Regions from separate parts of the Streptomyces sp. P9(2023) genome, predicted to be linked through region 4. Evidence: riboswitches for the same ligand, from Rfam matches in the RefSeq annotation. Region 4 holds a riboswitch; each other region holds the start of a gene.
What was found. Region 4 has a riboswitch for cobalamin ahead of metE (5-methyltetrahydropteroyltriglutamate--homocysteine S-methyltransferase). Riboswitches for the same ligand answer to the same signal wherever they lie in the genome.

Region 1: linked by a shared signal. The riboswitch ahead of Q5762_RS23835 (energy-coupling factor ABC transporter permease) and the one ahead of metE (5-methyltetrahydropteroyltriglutamate--homocysteine S-methyltransferase) in region 4 are both predicted to bind cobalamin.
Region 2: linked by a shared signal. The riboswitch ahead of Q5762_RS35825 (CbtB-domain containing protein) and the one ahead of metE (5-methyltetrahydropteroyltriglutamate--homocysteine S-methyltransferase) in region 4 are both predicted to bind cobalamin.
Region 3: linked by a shared signal. The riboswitch ahead of Q5762_RS33155 (prenyltransferase/squalene oxidase repeat-containing protein) and the one ahead of metE (5-methyltetrahydropteroyltriglutamate--homocysteine S-methyltransferase) in region 4 are both predicted to bind cobalamin.

What each region holds. Positions count from the first base shown of each region.
Region 1 covers NZ_JAUPWM010000020.1:78,616-82,817, forward strand. The annotation lists gene dhaK (dihydroxyacetone kinase subunit DhaK) at 1-294, shown strand, start outside; gene dhaL (dihydroxyacetone kinase subunit DhaL) at 311-916, shown strand; gene Q5762_RS23830 (PTS fructose transporter subunit IIA) at 913-1,317, shown strand; cobalamin riboswitch at 1,432-1,667, shown strand; gene Q5762_RS23835 (energy-coupling factor ABC transporter permease) at 1,696-2,394, shown strand; gene Q5762_RS23840 (energy-coupling factor ABC transporter substrate-binding protein) at 2,394-2,840, shown strand; partial or broken gene cbiQ (cobalt ECF transporter T component CbiQ) at 2,756-3,506, shown strand; gene Q5762_RS23850 (ATP-binding cassette domain-containing protein) at 3,503-4,202, shown strand, end outside.
Region 2 covers NZ_JAUPWM010000060.1:7,204-11,405, reverse strand. The annotation lists gene murJ (murein biosynthesis integral membrane protein MurJ) at 1-957, opposite strand, end outside; gene Q5762_RS35830 (peptidoglycan bridge formation glycyltransferase FemA/FemB family protein) at 1,104-2,282, shown strand; cobalamin riboswitch at 2,343-2,525, shown strand; gene Q5762_RS35825 (CbtB-domain containing protein) at 2,563-2,775, shown strand; gene Q5762_RS35820 (CbtA family protein) at 2,795-3,562, shown strand; gene Q5762_RS35815 (NlpC/P60 family protein) at 3,622-4,202, opposite strand, start outside.
Region 3 covers NZ_JAUPWM010000046.1:9,191-13,392, forward strand. The annotation lists gene Q5762_RS33145 (energy-coupling factor transporter transmembrane component T) at 1-712, opposite strand, end outside; gene Q5762_RS33150 (SCO2322 family protein) at 709-1,410, opposite strand; gene Q5762_RS33155 (prenyltransferase/squalene oxidase repeat-containing protein) at 1,407-2,666, opposite strand; cobalamin riboswitch at 2,744-2,917, opposite strand; gene Q5762_RS33160 (hypothetical protein) at 3,049-3,348, shown strand; gene Q5762_RS33165 (MBL fold metallo-hydrolase) at 3,607-4,202, opposite strand, start outside.
Region 4 covers NZ_JAUPWM010000010.1:131,068-135,269, forward strand. The annotation lists gene metE (5-methyltetrahydropteroyltriglutamate--homocysteine S-methyltransferase) at 1-1,837, opposite strand, end outside; cobalamin riboswitch at 1,998-2,217, opposite strand; gene Q5762_RS17030 (cation:proton antiporter) at 2,292-3,575, opposite strand; gene Q5762_RS17035 (TrkA C-terminal domain-containing protein) at 3,581-4,066, opposite strand.

The DNA of each region.
Region 1 (4,202 bases), on a different contig from region 4:
ATCGCGGACTTCGCCGTCGACGCCGTACTGGAGGACCTGCGGCCGTCCGGGCCGGTCCTCGCCCTGGTGAACGGGATGGGCGCCACGCCGTTGCTCGAACTGTACGGGTTCAACGCCGAGGTGCAGCGCGTGCTGGCCGAGCGCGGGGTGCCGGTCGCCCGCACGCTGGTGGGCAACTACGTCACCTCGCTCGACATGGCCGGATGCTCGGTGACGCTCTGCGAGGCCGACGGGGAGCTGCTGCGGCTCTGGGACGCGCCCGTGCAGACGGCTGCTCTGCGCTGGGGCCGGTGAGGAAAGGATGAACGAAGTGAACGAGTTCGACGCCGCGTTCTTCCGTCGCTGGCTGGCCGCTGCCAGGGCCGCCGTCGACCGGGAGGCAGACCACCTCACCGAGCTCGACTCGGCGATCGGCGACGCCGACCACGGCGCCAACCTGAAGCGGGGGTTCGCCGCCGTGACCGAGGTCCTGGACAAGGAGCCGCCCGCGACACCGGGGGCCGTACTCACCACCGCGGGGCGACAGTTGATCTCCACCGTCGGGGGCGCTTCGGGGCCGCTGTACGGGACGCTGCTGCGCCACACCGGCAAGGCGCTCGGCGAGGCCGCGTCGGTGACCCGGCAGGACCTGGCGACGGCGCTGGCCGCCGGGGTCGCCGCCGTCGGGCAGCTGGGCGGGGCCCAGGTCGGGGACAAGACGATGCTGGACGCGCTCGTACCGGCGGCCGAGGCCCTCGGCGACTCCTTCGCCGCCGCCCGGGACGCGGCCGAGGCCGGCGCCCTCGCGACCGTACCCCTCCGGGCCCGTAAGGGCAGGGCGAGCTACCTGGGCGAACGGTCCGTCGGACACCAGGACCCCGGGGCGACCTCGTCGGCGCTCCTGATCGCCGCGCTCGCGGAGGTGGCCGCCGGATGACCGGTCAGGTGGGCATCGTGCTCGTCTCGCACAGCGCGGCCGTCGCCGACTCCGTCGCCGCTCTCGCCCGGGGGCTCGCGGGCGGCGGGGCGACCGCGCCGGTCGCCGCCGCCGGGGGCACCCCCGACGGGGGGCTCGGCACCAGCTCGGAGCGGATCGTCGAGGCGGCGAAGGCGGTCGACGGGGGTGCCGGGGTGGCCCTCCTCGTCGATCTGGGCAGCGCCGTCCTGACGGTCAAGGCGCTGCTCGCCGAGGGCGACGAGCTGCCGGAGGGGGCGCGGCTCGTGGACGCCCCGTTCGTCGAGGGCGCCGTCGCCGCACTCGTCACGGCGAGTGCGGGCGGCGACCTGGACGCGGTGGCGGCCGCGGCGACGGAGGCGTACGCGTACCGGAAGGAGTGAGTCCGGGAGCCGTTCCGGGAGCAGCCCCCGGCCCCGGGCCGGGGGCGCCCGGAACCCCTGCGGCGCGGGCCGGGGGCGCGCGGGAGATTGGTCACACACCGTCCGGGGGCGCACCCGTGTTGTGATGTACCTGGTCAACCCACTAATGCCACAGCGCCTTGGTGTACGGGAAACCGGTGCGGTACCGGTGCGGTACCGGTGCGGCCCTCGCCACTGTGATCGGGAAGTCCGGCTCCATCCCTCCGGGGAAGCCACTGGACCGCCGTGGGAGACCGCGGTGGTGTGGGAAGGCGGAGCCGCGGCGGCATGACCCGTCAGCCAGGAGACCGGCCAGGGTGCGTTGTCCATCCACGAGGTGCTGGAGAGGGTCTCCCGACCATGCACATAGCCGAGGGGTATCTGCCCCCTGTGCACGCGGTCGCCTGGGGCGTCGCGTCCACTCCATTCGTCGTCCACGGTGTCCGCGCGCTGACCCGTGAGGTCAAGGCCAACCCCGAGTCCACCCTGCTGCTCGGCGCGTCCGGCGCGTTCACGTTCGCACTCTCCGCGCTCAAGATCCCGTCGGTGACGGGAAGTTGCTCCCACCCGACCGGTACCGGCCTGGGCGCGATCCTGTTCCGGCCGTGGGTGATGGCGGTCCTGGGCACGATCACCCTGCTGTTCCAGGCTCTGCTGCTCGCGCACGGCGGGCTCACCACGCTGGGCGCCAACGTGTTCTCGATGGCGATCGTCGGGCCGTGGGCCGGTTTCGGTACGTACTGGCTGCTGCGCCGCTTCGACGTGCCGCTGATGGTGAGCGTGTTCTTCGGCGCGTTCGTCGCCGACCTATCGACGTACTGCGTGACCAGCGTCCAGCTGGCGCTCGCCTTCCCCGACCCGGGCAGCGGTGTGCTCGGGGCGCTGGCCAAGTTCGGCGGGATCTTCGCCGTGACGCAGCTCCCGCTCGCCGTCAGTGAGGGTCTGCTGACCGTGCTCGTGATGCGGCTGCTGTCGCAGTCCAGCAAGGGGGACCTGACCCGGCTCGGGGTCCTGCTCCCGTCCCGTAAGAAGGCCGACACCGCGGAGGCGAGCGCCTGATGAGCCGGAACGCGAAGATCAACAGCCTGCTTCTGCTCGTCGTCGCGGCGCTGGCGGTGCTCCCGCTGGTCCTGGGGCTCGGCGACCACAAGGAGGAGCCGTTCACCGGAGCCGACGCCGAGGCGGAGACGGCGATCACGGAGATCGATCCGGGTTACGAGCCGTGGTTCAGCCCGCTCTACGAGCCGCCGTCCGGCGAGATCGAGTCGGCGCTCTTCTCTCTTCAGGCGGCGCTCGGCACCGGGGTGCTGGCGTACTACTTCGGTCTGCACAAGGGCCGCAAGCAGGGCGAGGCCCGGGCCGACGCGAAGGCGCTGCGGCCGGCGTCCGGCGTCCGGCGTCCGGCGACGAGTAGCCGCCGGTGCTGCCGATCGACGCGGCGGCGCACAGCAGTCGCTGGTGCCGCCGCCATCCTTCCGAGAAGGCCGTGCTCGGATTCGGTCTGACGCTCTGCGCGGTCGGTCTGCCGGCGTGGCCGGGGGCCGTGCTGGTCGCGGCGGCCACCCTGGCCGTCCTGCTGGGTCCGGCCGGGGTGCCGGGGCGCCAGCTGTGGCGGGCGTTCCGCATCCCGCTGAGCTTCTGTGTCACGGGCGCCGTCCCGCTCCTGTCCGAAGTGGGCGGGCCCCGGGGACTGGTGGTGTTCGCGCAGGACGGTCCGGTACACGCGGGCGAACTGCTGCTGCGGACGTCGTCCGCGTCCCTGGGCGTGCTGCTCTTCGCCTTCACCACGCCCGTATCCGATGTACTGCCGCGGTTGGTGCGGGCGGGGGTGCCGGCGCCGGTCGTGGATGTGGCGTTGGTGATGTATCGGATCAGCTTTCTCCTTTTGGATGCGATATCCAAAATCCGACAGGCACAGGCGGCCCGGCTGGGGCTGACCACGCGGGCGGCGACCTGGCGTTCACTCGCCGGGCTCGGCGCGACGGCGTTCGTCCGCGCCTTCGACCGGGCGCAGCGTCTGCAGGCCGGCCTGGCCGGAACGGGGATACGACGGGACGCTGCGGGTCCTGGTGCCCGAGGCCGCGGTCTCGGGCCGGTTCCTCGCCTCGACGGCCGGCCTGCCGGCCGGCCTCGTCGCCCTCACTCTCGTACTGGAAAGGTCACTGCCGTGAGTCCCGCATCCCCTGTCGTGGAACTGGTGAAGGCCACCTTCGGCTACGAGGACGGCCCGGTGGTCCTCGACGGCGTCGACTTCGCCGTGCCGGAGGGCCGGGCGCTGGCCCTGCTCGGCCGCAACGGCGGCGGCAAGACGACGCTGCTGCGGCTGCTGAGCGGGGGCCTGCGCTGCGTCAGCGGCGCGCTCCGGCTGGACGGCGAGGAGGTGTCGTACGACCGGAAGGGGCTGACGCGCCTGCGGACGACCGTGCAGTTGGTCGTCCAGGATCCGGACGACCAGCTCTTCGCTGCGTCGGTCGGGCAGGACGTGTCGTTCGGGCCGATGGATCTGGGGCTTCCGGAGGAGGAGGTACGGCTCCGAGTGCGCGAGGCGCTCGAAGCGCTGGACATCGTCGCACTGGAGGACCGGCCGACGCACCTGCTCTCGTACGGTCAGCGGAAGCGAGCCGCGATCGCGGGCGCCGTGGCGATGCGCCCCCGGGTCCTGATCATGGACGAGCCGACGGCCGGGCTCGATCCGCACGGCCAGGAGCGTCTGCTTGAGGTGCTGGGGCGGCGGCGGGATTCGGGCACGACGCTCGTGATGGCGACTCATGACGTCGACCTGGCGCTGCGCTGGGCGGACGAGGCCGCCGTCCTCTCGCCCCACGGTCTGCGGACGGGCCCGGTCGAGGCCCTGCTCGCCGACGACG
Region 2 (4,202 bases), on a different contig from region 4:
GGCCGTGACCAGGGAGACCGTGATGATGCCCTGCGGGACGACCCACAGCTGGTACGCGCTGCTGTACGCCGTGTACCCGACACCCGCCGCGATGCCCTCGGCGTCCGCCCTCACGCCGGCCGTCGTCGTGAGCAGGGTCACCACCCAGTACGCGACCTGGTTCACGAGCACGAGCAGCAGCGTCCACACTGCGGCCCGCACCGGCCGGCCCAGGCCCGCGCGCCGCCAGTCGAACCGCAGGCGCCACCGGAATCCCGCCGACCGCAGGGCGGGCAGCAGGGCCAGGGCCTGTACCGCGATCCCCGCCGTACTGCCGAGGCCGAGGAGCAGCAGCTGCCCGTCCGTGACCTCGCCCGCTCCGGTCGCCGTCGCGGCCACCACGAGGTAGATCCCGAAGACGGTGATCACGACGACGTTGTTGAGGACCGGCGTCCACATCATCGCGCCGAGCCGGCCCCGGGCGTTGAGCACCTGACCGAGCACGGTGAAGGCGCCGTAGAAGAGGATCTGCGGCAGGCAGTAGCGGGCCAGGGTCACCGTGAGATCGCGCTGGGCGCCGCTGTAGTCCGTGTACGCGGTGACGATCCAGGGCGCCGCGAGCACGGCCACAGCGGTGATCACGGTGATCGCGACCAGACAGAGGGTGATGAGCCGGTCGGTGTACGCGACCCCGCCGTCCTCGTGCTCTTTCGCGGCCCGCACCAGCTCGGGTACGAAGACCGAGTTGAGCGCCCCGCCCATGAGCAGGATGTAGACGATGTTCGGCACCGTGTTGGCGACGTTGTAGGCGTCCGCGAGCAGGGCCGTCCCCAGGGCCGCGACGACCACCGCGCTCCGTACGAAACCCGTGATCCGGGAGACGAGCGAGCCGAGCATCATCGACGCCTTGCCCCGCCCACTGCCCACGTCCGCCTTCCGGGCATCGACATCGGCTCCCGCCGGCCTTGTCCCCGTCACGCCGCACCTGCCGGCAAGCCGGTTCCGCGGATCTCGGCGAAGTCGTCTGCCACATTCCAGTGCCGCCGGGCGTGCATGAGACAGGCGGGGGTATCCCGCCGCCCTCCCGAAGGGGGCGCAAGGACCAGAACGAGGAGACCTTCGACATGGCTGTCGCCGAGGTGCAGATGACCCACCGTGCCGGTGCCCTGGAGACCGTGCCCACGACCCCTGAGCAGCACCTGGCCTTCCTCGACTCCCTCTCGGGACGTGTGCGGGGCGAGCAGGTCAGCTTCCTCCAGCTTCCCTCCTGGAGCGCTGTCAAGGAGGGGTGGCGGGCCGAGTGGATCGGCTGGTTCGACGGGACGGGACGCCAGCGTGCCGCCGCCCAGGTGCTGTACCGGCAGCTGCCGGGCACGCGGCGGTACTTCGCCTACATCCCGGAAGGGCCGGTGCTGGACTGGGCTGACCCGGCGCTGATGGACGTCCTGCAGCTGCTTCTCGACCACCTGCGGGCAGCCGGGGCCTTCGCCGTACGCATGGGGCCGCCCCTGGCGTACCGCCGGTGGAGCGCCGAGATGCTCAAGGCGGCCGTGGGCCCGGGGCGCCGGGTCGGCGACGTGCTGCCGGACGTCGTCGAGCCGGTCGGGGCTGCCGTCGCGGACCGGCTGCGGGCGGCCGGCTGGCGGCGCTGCGGCGAGGAGGGCGGTGCGGGCGACGCCCAGCCGCGCCACCTGTTCGAGCTGCCCCTTGCCGGTCGGAGCACGGACGACCTGTGGGCCGGCTTCAACCAGGAGTGGCGGCGCAACATCAAGAAGGCGAAGACGGCCGGGGTGGAGACCTACCTCGGCACCGCCGAGGACCTGCCCGCCTTCTACGACCTGCTGCAGGTCACCGAGCGGCGTGACGGCTTCCGCCTCGGACGTTCTCTCCCCTATTTCCAACGGCAGCATCGGGAGCTCAACGCGGAGGAGAACGGGCGTGTGCGGCTCTATCTCGCACGCCACGACGGCGAGGTGCTCGCCGCCCACACCATGATTGTGGCGGGCCGGCGTGCCTGGTACCAGACGGGGGCCTCCGCCGACCACCGCCGCGAGGTCAGGCCGAGCAACGCCCTGCAGTGGCGACTGATCCGCGACGCGCACTCCCTTGGCGCGGCCGTGTATGACATGCGGGGCGTACCGGACACCCTCGATCCTGCGGAGCGGTCCTTCGGGCTGATGCGCTGGAAGCTCGGCACCGGAGGGGAAGTGGTGGAGACCCTCGGTGAGTGGGAGCTGCCCCTGCAGGGGGCGGTGAACAAGACCCTGCACCGGGCCATGCAGGCGTACCTGTCGCGCCGCTGAGGCCACCCCGGGGGCGTGTGGATCGGTCATGGGTGAACCTTAATCGATACTTCTAAGTCATTTAGAAGCTTGGTTGTGGGTTCAGGTGCCTTCCGCTACCTTGACCAGGACAAGTCAATCGATGGGCAGCGGAAGCCGGTGGGAATCCGGCACGGTCGCGCCACTGTGTGCTCGGCGGCACCCGCTCATCTCCTGAGCGGTGCGGTCCGGCAAGTCAGACTCGCCCCCGTCGAGCGAGCTCCATCCGACCGGGACGCGTGTTCCCACTGGAGGTCCTGCCATGGCCCAGGCCACCGCTCAGCCGAGCGTCGCCGCCCCCGCCGCACTGCCCGTCAAGGCGATCCTGCCCTGGGCCGTCTTCTTCGGGGCCCTGATGCTGCTCGCGCTCTTCTTCGTCGGCGCCGAGCAGGGTGCCACCGCCATCTTCGCCGGTGAGGGCGTCCATGAATGGGTGCATGACGGCCGCCACCTCCTCGGCTTCCCCTGCCACTGAGACGGGGGACGCGAACATCATGAACTCCGCAACTGTCGGAAAGCTTCTCGCGCGCGGCATGGTGGCCGGCCTCGTGGCCGGTCTCCTCGCCCTGGTCGTCGCCTACTTCCTCGGCGAGCCGCCGACCGAGGCCGGCATCGCCTACGAGGCGGCGCACAGCCAGGAGGAGGGCGGGGCTGAGCTGGTCAGCCGCGCGGCCCAGTCCACCACCGGTCTCGCGACCGGCGTCCTCGTCTACGGCGTCGGCCTCGGCGGCATCGCCGCGCTGGCGTACTGCTTCGCCCTGGGCCGGATCGGCGCTTTCGGGCCCCGCGCCACCGCGGCGCTGCTGTCCCTCGGCGGGCTGCTCGCCTTCTACGTCGTGCCGTTCCTCAAGTACCCGGCCAACCCGCCTGCGGTCAGCGACCCGGCCACGATCAGCCAGCGCGCCACCCTGTACCTCCTCATGGTGGTCCTCAGCGTGCTGCTCGCCGTCTCCGCCGTGATCCTCGGCAAGCGGCTCGCGCCCCGTCTGGGCAACGGGAACGCGTCGGTTGCGGCAGGGGCGTTCTTCGTCCTCGCCGTCGGGCTCGCGTATGCCTTCCTGCCCGCGGTCAATGAGATGCCCAAGGACTTCCCGGCCGCTGTCGTCTGGCAGTTCAGGATCTCGGCACTCGCGATCCAGGCCACGCTGTGGGCCGGATTCGGCCTCGTCTTCGGCGTCCTGGCGGAGCGGCTGCTGCAGCCGCGCGAGTCCGGCGAGCGTATCGGGGCCGTGGAGTCGGGGGCGGCGGTCGTGCCCTCGTGATGCCCGTCCACACGTGAGGGGGCGCCGGTCTCGGACCGGCGCCCCCTCTGCTGTGTACGTCAGCCGATGCGCACACCCCACATGAAGGGCATGCCACTGCGGGCGATCGACTCGTACCGCACCTGAGCGCCGGGCTTGGGTGAGTGGAGGATCTGGCCGTTCCCCGCGTAGAAGCCGACGTGGCTGAGGTCGCTGCGCATGATGATCAGGTCGCCGGGCTTCAGGGCGCTGAGGGAGTTGAAACGCGTCCCGACGCCGGCCTGCGCCTGGGAGGTGCGGGGTATCGTCACACCGGCCTGGCGGAACGCCCACGAGGTGAGGCCGGAGCAGTCGAACGAGGTCGGGCCGCTCGCGCCCCAGACGTACGGCATGCCGACCCGGCTCTTGGCGGCGGCAAACGCCGCGGCGGCACGCTCGGAGGCACTCGCCTCATTGCCCAGCTCGACGCGTGAGCTCGCCCGGTTGGCCCGGTCCTCCTCTTCCGCGATCCGGGCCCGCTCCTTCGCCGAGAGGGTGTTGAGCAGGCGCTGGGCCTCGCGCAGCTTGCCCTGGATCTCGGTCTTCCGCTTCCCCAGTTCCTTCTGCACGGAGCCGAGGTCGCGCAGCTTCTCGGACGCTTCGCCGCGCTGCTGCTGGAGGA
Region 3 (4,202 bases), on a different contig from region 4:
TCGTCCGGCGGACCGCCCGCGGCACCTGCGCCGTACGGCCGTACCCCCGCGCGTCCATCGACGCCGCCACCGCGATCGAGCGCTCCAACGCGCCCTCCAGGACCGGCAGCCCGATCTGGAGCACCGCCCGCACCCCGCCCGTCGGCCGCCCCCGCAGCCGTCGCGCGGTCCGCAGCCGGACCACGTCGGCCACCATGTTCGGCGCGAAGGTCATCGCCACGACGACGGCGACCCCCGCCTCGTACAGCGCGCCCGGCAGCGACTTGAGCAGCCGCGCCGGGTTCGCGAGCGCGTTCGCCGCGCCCACACAGATCAGCAGGGCCGCCAGCTTCGCGCCGTCGTACACCGCGAAGACGACCTGCTCCGCCGTCACCCGGCCGCCGATCCGCACGCCCTGCGCCCACTCCGGCATCGGCACCTCGGGCAGCGTGAACAGCTCGACGCTCCCCGGGATCGCCGAGCCGAGCACCACCGAGAACACCACCCGCAGGGCCACCACGAAGAGGCCCAGCTTCACGAACGCCCCGTACGAGCGCGCCCAGGGCGCGTCCGTGCGCCGGGCCGCGACGACATAGCCCGCGACGGCGACGACCTCGGCGAGGAGCAGCGGGTTGGTGGTACGGGAGGCGGCGACGGCCAGGCCGAGCGCCCAGAGCCACCAGGCGCCCGCGTGCAGCGCGTTGGAACGGCTCGCCTCGGGGGCACGGATCATGCGCGGCGGCGGGCCTTCCAGAGCGCGGCGCCACCGAGGACGAGCACGGCGGCGCCGCCCACGACGATCCCGACGGACGGCCCGCCGTCACCGTCACCGTCCACGGTCTTGGAGGCCGTCATGTTGGGATCCCCGGTGGGCAGGTGTTCCGTGGAGAGTGGGTTCGGCTCCGTCGCCGCCACCTGCTCCCCGCACCCCTTCGCCGGGTATCCGGCGATCCCGCACAGCAGCGCCGCGCTGTCGTACCGCAGCGGCTTCGCCACCGCGGCCAGCGCCTCCGCGCCCGTCGCGTCCGTACGGACCTGCGCGCAGCCCGTCCTGATCGCCGGCGTGGGCGGAGTCTCCCCCTCCGGGGCGTCCTGCGGGGTGCCGAAGTCCACGACGACCGCGACCCGCTTGGTGCTGGCCTTCGCCTCCGTACCGCCGCAGATCGCCGAGAAGTCGGGGGCCGCGGAGGGCCGGGAGGCGTCGCTCGTGTCCTCGCTGACCGCGAAGCGGAAGCCGACCGCGTCCCCGTCGGAGGGCCGGGCGATCGCCGGGCCCTGCGTCGCGTACGACCAGGTCGTCCCGCCGCCGTCGTTCTCCCAGTACGACCAGTACCGGTAGCCGGCGGCCTGCGCGGGAGCGGCGACGGCCAGCGTGAGGACCACACCGCCGACGACTCCGGCCGCCGATCCGAGCAGCCGGGGCGCCCTCACTTCCTGCGCCCGCTCAGCAGGAAGCCGATCCCGACGCCGACGACCATGCCGATGCCGATGATCCACCACAGGTCGAAGGAGCCGGAGTCGTCGTCGCTCGCCTGCGGCGCCGCGGACGGCACGGCCTTCGGCGCGGGGCCGGTGGCAGCCAGCTCCTGGAGGAGGTCGGTCGAGCCGAAGGCGCGCGGGTCGACGTGCATCGCCTTCGCGGCCAGGATCAGCTGCGCGTACGCGGCCGGGCCGCTCTCCTTCGCCCAGGCGACGGAGTTCTGCTGGAGCCACCTCAGCGCGCCGGCCGCCTCCTGCGTGGCACCGGCCGCGGCGAGCGCGACGACGGCGTCGGCGGTGTTGCCGTGGTCCGGGAGCTCGGTCGGGTCGGTGGCGCCGGGCATCGGCGGGGTGTTCAGGTGGCCGGTCTTCGCGAGCGCCGTGGCCAGGTAGGAGGCGCCGTTGAGCGCGGCCCGGTCCATCGTGCGCTTCGCCGAGTCCGTGCAGGTCGGGGTCTGCTGGGGGTTCACGCCACGCGCGGTGATGCCCTTGCCGAGCCCGGCGAGGGTGGCGGCGGCCGTCGCGTCGGCGTTCGCGAGCAGCTTGCCGTCCTTGTCGGGCTGGTACGCGAAGGCGCCCGGGCCGTCCTCGGCGGAGCAGGGCACGGCCAGGCCGAGCAGGGCGTCGTACGGGGTCTTCCCCTCGGCCGACCTGACCTCGCCGGGCTTCTGGCCGAGCGCGGTGAGCGCGCTGAGGACGATCGAGGTGGAGTTGGCGTCGCTGGGGCTGCCGGGGTTGTAGCCCCAGCCGCCGTCCTTGTTCTGCACGCTCTTCAGCCAGCTCGCACCGGCCTCGGCGGCCTTGGCGAGCGGCTCCGGGTCGGTGCTCGCGCGCTTGACGCCGGTGAGGGCCTGGACGGCGACGGCGGTGGCGTTGGTGTCCAGCATGGTCGCCTGGTCACAGGCCTTTGCCGGGTCCGGACGGAAGGAGGCGAAGGCGCCGGTGGCGCACTGCTGCTTCGTCAGCCAGGCCACGGCCTCGTCGGCCGGCTGCATGTTGCTGGTCGTCTGGGCGATGAAGGCGAGCGACTGGCGCCACACACCGTCGTACGTCGGGTCCTTCGTGCCGTAAAGACCGGCGGGGACCGCCGGTGGCGCCGGGGTCGTGGAGGTGGAGGGGGACGGCGCGGCGGACGCGACGGGGGCGAAGCCGGTGCAGAGCACCGCTGCGGCTGCGAACGCGGCGGCGCCGCGGCGGACGGTGGTCATGCGAGCTGTGGCCTCTCCTGCGGCCGGGCACCGGCACGCTTGAGGCACCAGGCTCGGCTCCGTATTCCTCGACGGTGCCGGCGGTCACGTCCCGGGCGGGGCAATCCGACTTCCGTCCTCGAAAGCTCGAAGGCTCGAAGCTCCAGGACTCGAAGCTCGAAGGACGGTCACGGTTGCGGGTCAGCGCCGGATTCGCACCGGCTTCCCCCCGTACGGGTGTGAGGACGACGCGCCCACTCTACCGGCCCGTACACGGCCCGGCCGGTGGGTACCGACCGGGTGCGAGGCGCCTCACACGCAGGCTGCCGGGGCCCGTGCCCGCTGTGCCACGCTGACCGCGGTTCGGGAGGACGGCGTCTCACGGGGGTGCGGAATGCGGCCGTTGACGGAGACCGATCCGCGTCGGGTGGGCGCGTACCGGTTGCTCTACCGCCTGGGGGAGGGCGGCATGGGCTGCGTCTACCTCGGCCGTTCGCCGGGCGGGCGGACGGTCGCGCTCAAGGCGGTGCACGGCGCGCTGGCCTCCGACCCCGGTTTCCGCAAGCGGTTCGCCCGCGAGGTCAGGGCCGCCCAGTCGTTGCGGGGGCCGGGACCGTACCCGTCCTGGATGCCGACCCGGAGGCGGCGGTGCCCTGGCTGGCCACGGCGTACGTTCCCGGGCCCGCGTTCTCGGAGGACGTGATCGCGTACGGGCCGCTGCCGGGGGACGCCCTGTGGCGGCTTCTCTCCGGGCTCGCCCACGCGCTCGACGGGGGGCACCGGGCGGGCCTGGTGCACCGGTGGCCCTGCCGACCGGAATCCTCGGAGCCTTGGCCTCCCCGGTCGTCCTGAGCGCGTCGCTGCTCCGGATCGTCAGGGCCTGAGCCGGCGCGCGCGGGGGCCGCAGGGCCTGCGCCGGCCCTCGGCCCGCGCGCCCTCACACCGCCACGCCCGCGCGCCCTCACACCGCCACGTACGTCACCGGGTCCGTGCCCGCCATCGCCTCCGCGCGGCCCAGCTTCACCAGCCGGCGCAGATGCGCCTCGGCCTCGCTGACGGCGATGGTCCGGGAGCCGTACGGAATCTGCTCCCACGGGCGGTTCCACTCCATCCGCTCGGCGAGCTGCCAGGGGGTGAGCGGGGTCGCGAGGAGGTCCAGGAGTCCGGTCAGCCGCTCCTCGTGGTGGTCGAGCAGTTCCCGTACCCGCCCGGCCGCGTCGGCGAAGGCGTACTGGTGGGCGGGGAGCACCTCGGCCACGCCGAGCCGCCCGATCCGCTCCAGCGAGTCCAGGTAGTCGCCGAGCGGGTCCGTCGCGGTGGCATCGTCGGGGTCCTCGTAGAGGCCGATGTGCGGGGAGATCCCGGGCAGCAGATGGTCACCGGAGAAGAGCCGGCCGTGCCCGGGCAGTTGGGCCGGGTGCTCCTCCTCCAGGTGCAGGCAGACGTGGCCCGGGGTGTGGCCGGGCGTCCAGATCGCGCGCAGCCGGCGGCCCGCGAGGTCGAGGAGTTCGCCGGGGACGATCTCGCGGTCGGGGAGGGCGGAGCGCAGCCCGGGCA
Region 4 (4,202 bases):
CCTGGATGACCGACGTGCCCGCCGCCTCCAGGTCGTCCACCTCGTCGCGCAGGGCGAGCGCGACCTGCCGGGCGGTCTCGCCGAGCGGCTGGTCGTCCCGGACGAAGGACCAGGCGAGCATGGTGACCGGGCCCGTGAGCATGCCCTTGACCGGGCGGTGGGTGAGGGACTGCGCGTACGTCGTCCAGCGCACCGTCATCGGCGTGGGGCGGGAGATGTCACCGGCCAGGATCGGCGGGCGGACGTACCGGGTGCCGTAGGACTGGACCCAGCCGTGCTGGGTGGCGAGGTAGCCGGTCAGCTGCTCGGCGAAGTACTGCACCATGTCGTTGCGTTCGGGCTCGCCGTGCACCAGGACGTCCAGGCCGGTCTTCTCCTGGAAGGCGATCACCTCCTGGATCTCGGCCTTGACCCGCTCCTCGTACCCGGCCGTGTCGATCCGGCTCGCGCGCAGGTCGGCGCGGGCGGTGCGCAGTTCGGTGGTCTGCGGGAACGACCCGATGGTGGTCGTCGGCAGCAGGGGCAGGCCGAGGTGGGCGTGCTGGGCCACCGCCCGCTCGGCGTACGGCTGGGAGCGGCGGGCGTCGGCGGCGGAGACGGCGCCGGTACGGGCGCGCACGGCCGGATCGCGGGTGAGCGGCGACTCCGCGCGGGAGGCGAGGTCGGCCCGGTTGGCGGCCAGCTCGGCGGTGATCGCGGAGGTGCCGTGGGCCAGGCCCTTGGCGAGGGTGACGATCTCGGCGGTCTTCTGCCGGGCGAAGGCGAGCCAGCGCAGGATCTGCGGGTCGATGTCCCGTTCGGCGGTGGCGTCGAGGGGAACGTGCAGCAGGGAGCAGGACGCCGACACGTCGACCCGGTCGGCGAGACCGAGCAGGGTGCCGAGGGTCGTGAGGGACTTCGTCAGATCGTTGACCCAGATGTTGCGGCCGTCGACCACCCCGGCGACCAGCCGCTTGCCGGGCAGCCCGCCGACGGCGGCGAGGCCGTCGAGGTTGGCGGCGGCGGAGCCGGTGAAGTCGAGTGCGAGGCCCTCGACCGGCGCCTTGGCCAGCACCGGCAGGGCCTCGCCCAGCCGGTCGAAGTACGAGGCGACCAGCAGCTTCGGCCGGTCCGCCAGGCCGCCGAGGTCGCGGTAGGCGCGGGCGGCGGCGTTCAGCTCGGCCGGGGTGCGGTCCTGCACCAGGGCCGGTTCGTCCAGCTGGACCCACGTGGCGCCGGCGGCCCTCAGGTCGGCGAGGACCTCGGCGTACACCGGCAGCAGCCGGTCGAGCAGCGTCAGCGGGTCGAAGTCGGCGGCCACCCCGGGCGCGGGCTTGGCGAGCAGCAGGTAGGTGACGGGGCCGACGAGGACCGGGCGGGCCGTCAGGCCGAGGGAGAGGGCCTCCGCCAGCTCTCCGACCTGCTTCCCGGAGTCGGCGGTGAAGACCGTGTCAGGTCCCAACTCCGGGACCAGGTAGTGGTAGTTGGTGTCGAACCACTTGGTCATCTCCAGCGGCGCGACGTCCTGCGTGCCGCGCGCCATGGCGAAGAGGCCGTCGAGCGGCCCGGCGGCGACGGCGTCCCGGTGCCGCTCGGGGATCGCGCCGACCATGACGGTGGTGTCGAGGACGTGGTCGTAGAGCGAGAAGTCGCCGGTCGGCACCTCGTGGATGCCGGCCTCGGCGAGTCGAAGCCAGTGGGTGCGGCGCAGTTCGGCGGTGGTGGCCCGGAGGGCGTCGGCGGTGACGCGGCCCTTCCAGTACCCCTCGATCGCCTTCTTCAGCTCCCGGTGCTGTCCCTGCCGGGGGTAGCCGTACACGGTGGCGCGTGCTGCCGCGGCTGCGGGCTTGGTGGTCACGGAGAATCTCCTTCGCGAGATGAATCCCTGGATCCCGGCGACGGGACGAGGGCGCGAAGGGGTGACGAACCGGACGGTACGGGCGCACGGGAGGTGCGGCCGCCGTTCGGTATGGTCGCCGACCCGCCCTCGAGGTCACCGGAATGTCCGCGTACGAATGGTCCGTACGCGGGCAGATGGCAGGTCTTCGGACTCGCGGGCACGTCCTCTCGGGGAGGACACCTACTGGCCGTCGCTTCCCAGACCCGTACGGGTCCAGTGCGTATGACGGCGGTCGTTCACGCTCACCGCTGCGGGGCAGTCCCGGATTCCCACCGGGTTCCCTCTTACGACGCGTCCCGTCCGGCTGACGGGGGCGAACCAGCTGCACCGACCACCCTAAGGGGCAGCTCAGAGCGGTGACAGGGGAATTCCACCGTACGGATGGTGACTTGAGACACCCCTGTCGATCAGCTCACGTCCGCCCGGCTGTGCCGTCGTCCACGGGTTCCAAGGTCTCCTCCGGCGGTGCCTCGACCGGTGTCGCCGGGGCGGGAGTGGGGGTGGGAGTGGGGGCGGCAGTGGAAGCGGGCGCTTTGCGGAGGCGGCCGGTCAGAGCGGTGGCGATCGGTTCGGTGTAGCGGGCGGTGAGCGGGCCGAGGACGACGAGCACGAGGACGTAGGCCGTCGCGAGCGGACCGAGGGCCGGTTCGACACCGGCGGTGACGGCGAGACCCGCGATGACGATGGAGAACTCGCCCCGGGCGACCAGGGTGCCGCCGGCCCGCCAGCGGCCCTTGACCGAGATCCCGGCCCGGCGGGCGGCCCAGTAGCCCGTGGCGATCTTCGTCGCAGCCGTGACGACGGCGAGGGCGAGCGCGGGCAGGATCACCGGCGGGATGCTCGCCGGGTCGGTGTGCAGCCCGAAGAAGACGAAGAACACCGCGGCGAACAGGTCCCGCAGCGGGCTGAGCAGATTGTGCGCGCCTTCCGCGACCTCGCCCGAGAGGGCGATGCCGACGAGGAAGGCGCCGACGGCGGCGGAGACCTGGAGCTGCTGGGCGATGCCGGCGACCAGCAGGGTCAGGCCGAGCACGACGAGGAGGAGTTTCTCCGGGTCGTCGCTGGAGACGAAGCGCGAGATGACCCGTCCGTAGCGGACGGCGACGAAGAGGACCGTGCCCGCCACACCGAGCGCGATGGCGAGGGTGAGGCTGCCGGCGGCCAGACTCACCCCGGCGAGCAGGGCGGTGACGATCGGCAGGTAGACCGCCATGGCGAGGTCTTCCAGGACCAGGATGCTCAGGATGGCCGGGGTCTCGCGGTTGCCGAGGCGGCCGAGGTCGCCCATCACCTTGGCGATGACGCCGGAGGAGGATATCCAGGTGACGCCGGCCAGGACGACGGCGGCGACCGGACCCCAGCCGAGGAGCAGCGCCATTCCCGCACCGGGCAGTGCGTTGAGGGTGAAGTCGACGAGTCCCGCCGGGTATTGGGTCTTGAGGTTGGTCACCAGGTCACTGGCGGTGTACTCGAGTCCGAGCATCAACAGCAGCAGGATGACGCCGATCTCGGCGCCGATCGCGACGAACTCCTCGCTGGTGCCCAGCGGGAGCAGGCCGCCCTCGCCGAACGCGAGACCGGCGAGCAGATAGAGGGGTATCGGGGAGAACTGGAAGCGTCCGGCGAGCCGGCCGAGCAGGCCCAGGGCGAGGATGATCGCGCCGAACTCGATCAGGAAGACGGCGGAGGAGTGCATGACCTTCACTCCCGGCCGAGGATCGCGGCGGCCGCCTCGACGCCCTCGCGGGTGCCGATCACGATGAGGGTGTCGCCGCCGGCCAGCCGGAAGTCCGGGGCGGGCGACGGTATCGCGTCGGCCCGCCGCAGTACGGCGACGATGGAGGCGCCCGTCTCCGTGCGCATCCGGGTCTCGCCCAGCACCCGCCCGTTCCACTGCGAGTGCGCCGACAGCTCGATCCGCTCGGCGACCAGCCCCAGGTCCGTGGTGGAGAGCAGATTGGGGCTGTGGTGCGAGGGCATGAGCGCGTCGATCAGCGCCTCCGCCTCCTTCGCGGTCAGCTTCGCCGAAAGCGCGCATTCGTCCGGGTCGTCGCGCCGGTATGCGTTGAGGGTCCGGCTGCCGTCCCGGTGGGCTATCACCGAGAGACGGCGGTGCTCGCGGGTGGTCAGGTCGTAGCGGACCCCGATGCCGGGGAGCGGTGTGTTGCTCATGCGTGGAACGGGCACGGGAAACCCCCATGGACGTGCTGGCGCCGGACTGAGGTGCGAAAACGGACCCCCGAACATCACCCTATCGAGCGCTCTACGGCGCGAGGGTCGCGATCTCGTGCTCGAACAGGGCCTCCGCGACGACTCTCTCCAT